2 regions of the Pseudovibrio sp. W64 genome follow, and region 2 is predicted to be linked to the other one. Evidence: predicted binding sites of a transcription regulator. Region 2 holds the regulator's gene; the other holds the start of a gene.
The links. The regulator PhoB, encoded in region 2, activates phosphate uptake and scavenging genes when phosphate is short. The targets are predictions, from matches to a motif close to TGTCATNNANCTGTCAT.

Region 1 (4,173 bases), on a different contig from region 2:
AACAAACTGCTCCAGAATGCGGGCTGTCTCGCCGGGGACATTTTCGAACTCATAAGTGACGACTGAAACGCTTTTCGCAAACTGGGTGAGCGCCTTTTCGTCTTCGTAGGCCGCAATAGTCTTCTTTTCTGAGACCTCAAAAGCGGGGCTGTTTTCATCCGGGCAATAGATATGGCACTTCAGGCCTATCCTGCTGGCGGCTTGCGCGATCATGCGGCCAAGCTGGCCTCCACCCAAAATACCAATCGTGTCGCCAGGACGTAGTGTGGAACCCATTTCGAAAACTTTCCAGATGTTAGGGGCCAGATGTTAGGGGCGGCTTGATACAAATGAGGCGCCTGCAAGTGGGCGCCTCTGAAACTCTTACTCTTCCGGGTTGACTGGCTTCTCGGCCACAGCCTGACTTTGCTTTTCGCGCCAATCATCCAGGTTGGCAGCGATCTCCGGATTGTTGAGTGCCAAAACAGCAGCTGCCATTAATGCTGCGTTGACAGCACCTGCACGACCAATGGCAAGAGTGCCGACCGGAATGCCTGCTGGCATTTGAACGATGGAAAGGAGACTGTCCTGTCCCTTAAGGGCGCGCGACTCAATTGGAACACCAAACACTGGCAGCGGTGTCATGGATGCAGCCATGCCCGGAAGGTGGGCTGCTCCGCCAGCGCCAGCGATAACAACCTTGAAGCCCTTCTCTTTTGCTGTTTTGGAAAACTCTACCAGACGGTCCGGGGTGCGGTGAGCTGAGACGATGCGAGCATCATAGGAAACTCCCAGTGCTTCTAGCGTATCTGCAGCATTTTTCATGGTTGGCCAATCGGATTGGCTTCCCATGATGATAGCGACTTCTGGCTGGTCTGTGCGGTTCATAAAACGGGCACCCTCTGAGCGTCTGGGAAGAAAGCGCGGATTATAGAAATAACACGGCGTGTTTCAAGCCAATTACAACAAGAAATGCCAATAGTATACGAAGGTTAGAGCTCTGCCTCTAATTTAGGCAATAATGTCAGGTAAGAGCTGTGTTTCCAGTACCTGAATCTGGTCTCTTAGCATCAGTTTTTTCTTCTTTAAGCGTTGCAGCTGGAGAACATCTGCCCGTCCCGTTTCAATGAGCGCTTCGATGGAATGATCAAGATCCCGATGCTCCTGTCGCAACTCAGCGAGCTCGGAACGCTTGCTATCCTGATCGAGAGTATCTTCCGTCATCGTTTTGTCCTCACATGACACATATCGGTCTGTGTGCAACGAGACCCATCATTGATCAAATCTGGTGGGGCGCGTTGTCGCAATTCACCGCTCGGCAACAGTATACCGAATGTGCAGCGGTGATGAACAAGAGTCTCTCGATTTTTACAGGAAGTGTTGTCTCATGACGGATTTACGCAGCGTATATATAGGGTTGAATACTTAGTGAAGTTCTCTTTTGAGTGGAATATGAAACCCATTAAATTTACTGGGTCATTTATAAGTTCCCTAAGTTTTTCATGAATTAGCGATCTCGCGTTGTAGAGGCCCCAAAAAAACAGCTAATCATAGTTCGACAACTCAATAAAATGGTGCCATCATCCACCTGTAACAGAGACAATGTAGGAGGATCAAAACCTATGTCCATCCGTGAGCATTTGACTGAGCTGGAACGCCGCCATGCTACCATTGAGAGGGAGCTGGAAACAGCCAAGCACCATCCTTCGATGGATGAGATCGAACTAGGCAATCTAAAAAGGCAAAAGTTGAAGCTTAAGGATGAGATCTCGCGAATACGAGTGACAGGGTAGCTTCCTTTTTCTTAACCGAATAGAGAATGCGTCGCTTTTAGCGGCGCATTTTTTGTTTGGGGTCAGCCGATCTTTTTTGCTTCTTCGCGCAGTACGAACTTCTGGATCTTGCCTGTTGAGGTTTTCGGCAGGTCTGTGAAGACAACAGTTCTTGGTGATTTGAAGCTGGCCAGATGCTGTTTGCAGTAGGTTACGATATCGTCTTCCGTCACACTGCTGTTCTCTTTCAGCTCCACAAATGCACAGGGAGTTTCCCCCCACTTGTCATCGGGACGGGCAACCACTGCTGCTGATGAGATTTCCGGGTGTTTGTAGAGGACTTCCTCGATCTCAATGGATGAGATGTTTTCACCTCCTGAGATGATGATGTCTTTGGAGCGGTCTTTGAGCTGGACGTATCCGTCTTCATGCTGAACGCCCAAATCTCCAGAGTGAAACCAACCGCCGTTGAAGGCTTCCTGTGTTGCGGAGGGGTTCTTCAGATACCCTTTCATTACAACATTGCCCTTGAACATGACCTCGCCAATGGTTTCTCCATCAGCAGGGACTGGCTTCATGGTTTCGGGGTCGAGAACAGCGAGATCCTGCAAAGCGACGTAATTGACGCCTTGTCTGGCTTTCAATGCTGCTTGTTCTGATGCTGGAAGTTCATTCCAATGATCATGCCATTCGTTGACGACGGCTGGGCCATAGACTTCTGTCAGCCCATAGAGATGGGTAACATTGAAGCCTTCCTCTGCCATCGCTGCAAGAACAGTTTCAGGTGGTGGTGCGGCGGCGGTGAAAAACTCGACATCATGGGTGAGTTTGCGCTTTTGGTCCTCGGGGGTGTTGAGCAGCGTGGACATCACGATTGGTGCACCACAGAGGTGCGTGACTTTCTCATCTGCCAAGGCATTCCAGATAGGGGCTTGTCGTACTTGACGAAGGCAGACATGCGTTCCGGCAACGAGGGATAAGGCCCATGGGAAACACCAGCCATTGCAGTGGAACATTGGCAGTGTCCAGAGATAAACCGGTTTTTTGCCCATGGCTGCTGTGATGATGTTTGCTTGCGCGAGAAGATAGGCACCACGATGATGATAAACGACGCCTTTCGGGTTTCCTGTTGTACCCGACGTGTAGTTGAGTGTGATTGCATCCCATTCATCCGCGGGAAGTTGCCATTCAAAATCAGCGGAACCGCTGGCAATCAGCTCCTCGTACTCCAACTCTCCAATTGCGGGCGTTGATTGAGGGAATTCTTTGTCGTCGTAAAGCACCACTTCCGGCTTCACCGCTGCCAGCTCCAATGCTTCGGTCATGACTTTCGAGAACTCACGATCCACGATTACGAGCTTGCTCTCTGCATGGTTTAGCTGGAATGCGATGATAGCGGCATCGAGGCGGGTGTTGAGTGCGTGGAGAACGGCTCCAGCCATTGGTACGCCGTAATGAGCTTCAAGCATGGGTGGTGTGTTGGGCAGCATGACAGACACGCAGTCATTCTTGCCGATACCTCGCTTTTCCAGGGCGCTCGCGAGTTTAATAGAGCGCTCATAGAACTCCTTATAGGACCTACGAATCTTGCCGTGAATGATGGCTGTGTGGCTTGGAAAAACTTTTGCAGCTCTCTCCAAAAAACTGAGTGGGCTTAATGGCGTGTAATTTGCTTCAGTTTTTGGGAGGTCTTTGTCGAAATATGATGTGTTTGGACTACTGTTTTTCATGAAATTCCCCAGGCATTCAACTTCCGCTCAAGAGAACTGCGAAGATCCGTTGAACTGGCTATCAGCTTTCCCAAGATAGTTATTGGCTCCGATGAAGAGCTTGGAATTAAGAGTGTCGCATATTTTGATATATCTGAGTATAGGCGCAGGGGGTAGTTCAGATGACTTAGATGTTAGTCTGAGGATCTTCTTGTTATTAGACTTTCATCTATAAGTATTTTTGAGATGTTTTGTGGATTGGTGTCGATATATTCGGCGAATTTAAATGCGGTGGTTGCAACTGGCGCCTTAACTTAACGGCAAAGGTGAAATCTTGTTGCGTTTTTGGGCAAGACAAACGCTCGCGACAATTTGCAACACCTCAGAAGTCTTCCCCGTTTGCCTTTCGATTTGTAATGTAGACCTGTCTGATAAAAGAATAAATCGCGACCCGTTTGATACGGCGAGTGATGAACAAGCAGGGCTCGCATGACCGTAGTGACACCAAATCGACAGGGGAAAATCGCCTTATTCTTTGGCGTGGTTTTCTGCGCGATTACCGTGGCTCTGACGGGTTACATTTTCACCCTCGGACCACAGCGATCACAGGATGCGCAGTGGTTTGTTTTGTTGGTGGCGTTCCCTGTTCTGATCCAGCTGTATCTCAATCGTGCAGTCATTTTGAATCACTTCCGTGATCATTGGTATCTTTG
Region 2 (4,173 bases):
GAGGCACAATCCATGTATCGTCGACCATCAGCCGCAATCAGCCAGACACCTTCCCCACGCTCGAACGCGAGGTCTGAGCGTGCATAAGTCTGCATTAGCGACGAAGTCGTCATTTCTTACTCCTCATGGATTGAGCTTTCTCGATATGCTCAAAAGTCCTGGTTGCTACAAAAACAAAAAAACGCCGTGTGGCGTTTTGAAACTAAGAGAAGCGACATATAAACCGCGTTCCCTCAGGGCAGTCAATAACACGTATTACCAGCAATACCTTACTCCCGTTCAGGAATTGACTGCCAGCCTTGTGTCTCTCCCTCTGGTGCAGCTTAAACAGGCTGCTACCGGAAGAAGCATGCATTGTGGCATTTTTAGAGGATGGAGTAGAGATTAAATCCCATGCTCTATGACCAGTTTTTTTCCACGGTTCTTAAGGTTTATTCAATACACCTCTAGCGTGTACTACGGCATATGAGAGAGGAGTGCGCTTAGTTCTTGTGTTATGCAATTTGTAGTTTACTAGTGTTTTTTACTAGTTGTTTTTCAGTGGTAAATATATGTATTAAATATCAACGGGGTAACGCTATCAGCTCTTACTTTGTGTTGGAAAGAATGCGGTGGAACTTGGTTTAACAAACAGCTCCTATTCTTTAGATTGATAATCTTCTCCCACCACAAGAAGGCTGTTATAGGTAAGTAGTAGTACGGCAATTCTGGGGAAAACCAGAGTCTTCCCCACCTCAATTCTTTGAGGTTATTGCTCGTATCAACGCCCATATAGTACTGTGTGACAAGAGTTATACACCATCTCGTAGTTACTGAACGCTGCAAGCACACACGCTCAGGTAAGCGGCACTTTCGGATGCGTCCGAACTGAGCGAATGCTGTTTTGCGCGCCACTGAAGGAAGACGGGGCCCTTTAATGAGCTGGACAGCAGAACGTGTAGAGTTACTAACCAAACTTTGGGCAGACGGGTTAAGCGCCAGTCAAATCGCGGGGGAACTTGGCAATGTAACCCGTAATGCGGTGATTGGTAAGGTTCATCGCCTTGGTCTTTCAGGTCGCGCCAAATCGGGAGGTGGTGCAACCAAAACGAGAAAGGCACCTGCCCCAGCGGCAAGGGTCGTCACCTCAACCAAACCAACAGTGGCTGAAGCGATTGCAGCTGTTGCGCCTTCCCCAAGTCCCCGACAAATTCAGCCAACGATAGCCGGTGCCAACGCCCTTAAAGTTGAACCGATTGAAGCTATCCAACCAGAAATTTCTCCAGTCCCAACCTCCGATCTCTTTATTCCGGTTTCAGAACGCGCCTCCATCCTGACTTTGAATGAACGCACCTGTAAGTGGCCGATTGGTGATCCGAGTTCTGATGACTTCTATTTCTGTGGGCGCCAGTCAGATGCAGGCACACCTTATTGTGCGCATCACCGCAGCATTGCCTATCAGCCCGTCAGCGACCGCCGCAACCGCCGCGCAAGCTAATTTGAGCTGAAAAAGCAACGTATTGAGCCGGGTCCAAAGCCCGGCTTTTTGCCGTTTGCGTGTCGTTCTGATCTGACGCTTGTCGCTCTGGCCTGAGAACTAGTGAGCTTTAAAGGTTTGGCGGGTGACGGCGCCCCAGTATGGGTCCGTATAGTTTTCTTCCAAAAATTGGCCTGAGGTGTAAGTGCTGATAACGGAACGCCAAAAGGCAATGGCCTGATCAGCGCCTTCAATCTGCTTGATCTGCCAGTGACCGGGCATTTGATCAAACAACGCAGCGGCAAAACGCTGTCCTAGTTTATGTCTGCGGAACACTGGCACCACGTAAAACTCGCAGACTTCAAAGTCGTGATGATCTTGCCGCTTGATTGCAGCTAACCCGGCCGGGATATCATCATTTAAAGCCAGATAGCCGGTGATGTTGCCTTCAAGGAGCGTGTCTTTGGCAAACAAACCATCCGCGTTTGGATGTTTGTGTGTGAGAGGTGAGAACTCTGCCTCATAGGCCTGACAGAGATTGTCGTAGATATGAGCGGTCGCTCGATCAACCGTCTTGATTATCATTTGTTATCCGCATTGTTTTTATTCTGCACCTCTGGAAGGGAGATGCAGTTTCACAATGCGCATATAGCAGAGATCAATTACCCAACAGCGAACTGGTCGTTGAAAGCGTATCCGGCGCCGCGAACGGTGCGGATCGGGTCTTTCATGCGGCCTTTGTTGATGGCTTTGCGCAGGCGGCCTACGTGGACGTCCACGGTGCGCTCATCTACGTAGACATCATGGCCCCAGACACCATCCAGCAGCTGTTCACGGGAGTAAACGCGGCCCGGTGCGCTCATGAGGAACTCCAGCAGGCGGTATTCTGTGGGGCCGAGGTGGATTTCGCGGCCTGTTCTGCGCACGCGGTGGGTTTCGCGGTCGAGCTCAATGTCGCCAGACTTGAGCATTGTGGAAACAACTTCTGGCAATGCACGGCGGAAGATCGCACGAACACGGGCCATAAGTTCCGGAACGGAGAACGGTTTGACGACATAATCGTCGGCCCCGGTTGCCAGACCGCGGATGCGCTCGGATTCTTCACCGCGCGCTGTGAGCATGATAATCGGCATGCGCTCGGTTTCTGAGCGTGCCCGCAAACGACGGCAAAGCTCGATGCCAGAGAGGCCCGGAAGCATCCAGTCCAGCAACAGCAGGTCCGGCTGGCTTTCCTGCAGCAGGACTTCCGCCTCATCTCCTCTTGCGCACACGTCAACAGTGTAGCCCTCTGCTTCAAGGTTATAGCGCAGCAGCAGGCTTAGCGGTTCTTCGTCTTCTACAATCAGTATCTTAGGCATATTAAAGTGCTCTCTTTGCACCTTCTCTTATAAAGCAATTGCGTGTGTTCTGCTCGTTATAAGTGAACACACTCTACACGGTTGTGCTCTGCGCCAGCTCGTCCGTCTTTGGACGATCTGTTGGAAGGTGGCTTCCGGAGATCATGTAGTAGATGTTTTCTGCGATATTGGTTGCATGATCACCGATGCGCTCAATATTCTTTGCGCAGAACAACAAGTGCGCGCACATGGTGATGGAGCGCGGGTCTTCCATCATGTAGGTGAGCAGCTGACGGAACAGGCTTGTATAAAGCGCATCCACTTCGTCATCGCGAACATGTACGCGCTGGACAACCTCAAGATCGCCAGAGGTGTAGGCATCCAGAACGGCTTTGAGCTGCTCAAGCGCCAGATCAGACATGTGCTCAACACCAACAGCGAGCTGCTTGTTGTTGAACTCAGATTCAATCGCCAGCGTCCGCTTGCCGATGTTCTTGGCCATGTCACCGACGCGCTCCAGATCGTTGGAGATGCGCATGGCGGCGATGATGTCGCGCAGATCGCTTGCCATTGGCTGGCGGCGTGCGATCACGGAGATGCACAGCTCTTCCAGCTCGGCCTGCATGTTGTCCAGGCGCTGGTCGGCGGCGATGGTGCGGGTTGCCAGTTCGCGGTCCTGTCTCAGCAGTGCAGTGACAGCGTCGTGAACCAGGGTTTCTGCCAGTCCGCCCATTTCAACGACACGTCCGGCCAGTTCTTTCAGCTCTTCATTGAAGGAAGAGACAATATGATCTTTCATCGGATATCTCCTTAGAGTACCGCTCTTTTATTTTTAACCAAAACGGCCTGTGATGTAATCCTGCGTGCGCTGGTCTTTTGGGTTGGTGAAGATGTCGTTGGTCAGCCCCTCTTCCACCAGATTACCCAGATGGAAGAACGCGGTGCGCTGGGATACACGTGCGGCCTGCTGCATGGAGTGGGTTACGATGACGATGGTGTAGTTCTGGCGCAGTTCGTCCATCAGCTCTTCCACTTTCGCGGTGGCAATCGGGTCGAGCGCAGAACACGGCTCATCCATCAGGATCACTTCCGGAGACACAGCGATTGCGCGCGCGATGCACAAACGCTGCTGCTGACCACCGGAAAGGCCTGTGCCTGGCTCGTCCAGACGGTCTTTCACTTCTTCAAACAAACCTGCACGCTGCAGGGAACTTGCGACGATATCTTCCAGATCCGACTTGCCTTGTGCCAGACCATGGATGCGTGGGCCGTAGGCCACGTTCTCAAAGATTGATTTTGGGAACGGGTTGGGCTTCTGGAACACCATGCCAACACGGGCCCGCAGTTCCACCACATCAATGCGCGGGTCATAGACATCGT

Region 1: PsW64_RS27000 (YdcH family protein) is a predicted target of PhoB. The motif match lies at 1,558-1,574, and genes of this name have one in related genera.

What each region holds. Positions count from the first base shown of each region.
Region 1 covers NZ_LMCI01000007.1:76,839-81,011, reverse strand. Annotated here, with positions in the region: gene PsW64_RS04145 (5-(carboxyamino)imidazole ribonucleotide synthase) at 1-276, opposite strand, end outside; gene purE (5-(carboxyamino)imidazole ribonucleotide mutase) at 364-867, opposite strand; gene PsW64_RS04135 (YdcH family protein) at 991-1,203, opposite strand; gene PsW64_RS27000 (YdcH family protein) at 1,602-1,772, shown strand; gene PsW64_RS04130 (acyl-CoA synthetase) at 1,835-3,481, opposite strand; gene PsW64_RS04125 (hypothetical protein) at 3,950-4,173, shown strand, end outside.
Region 2 covers NZ_LMCI01000001.1:119,068-123,240, forward strand. Annotated here, with positions in the region: gene PsW64_RS00590 (aspartate aminotransferase family protein) at 1-113, opposite strand, end outside; gene PsW64_RS00595 (GcrA family cell cycle regulator) at 917-1,477, shown strand; gene PsW64_RS00600 (GNAT family N-acetyltransferase) at 1,577-2,041, opposite strand; gene phoB (phosphate regulon transcriptional regulator PhoB) at 2,119-2,814, opposite strand; gene phoU (phosphate signaling complex protein PhoU) at 2,888-3,592, opposite strand; gene pstB (phosphate ABC transporter ATP-binding protein PstB) at 3,626-4,173, opposite strand, start outside.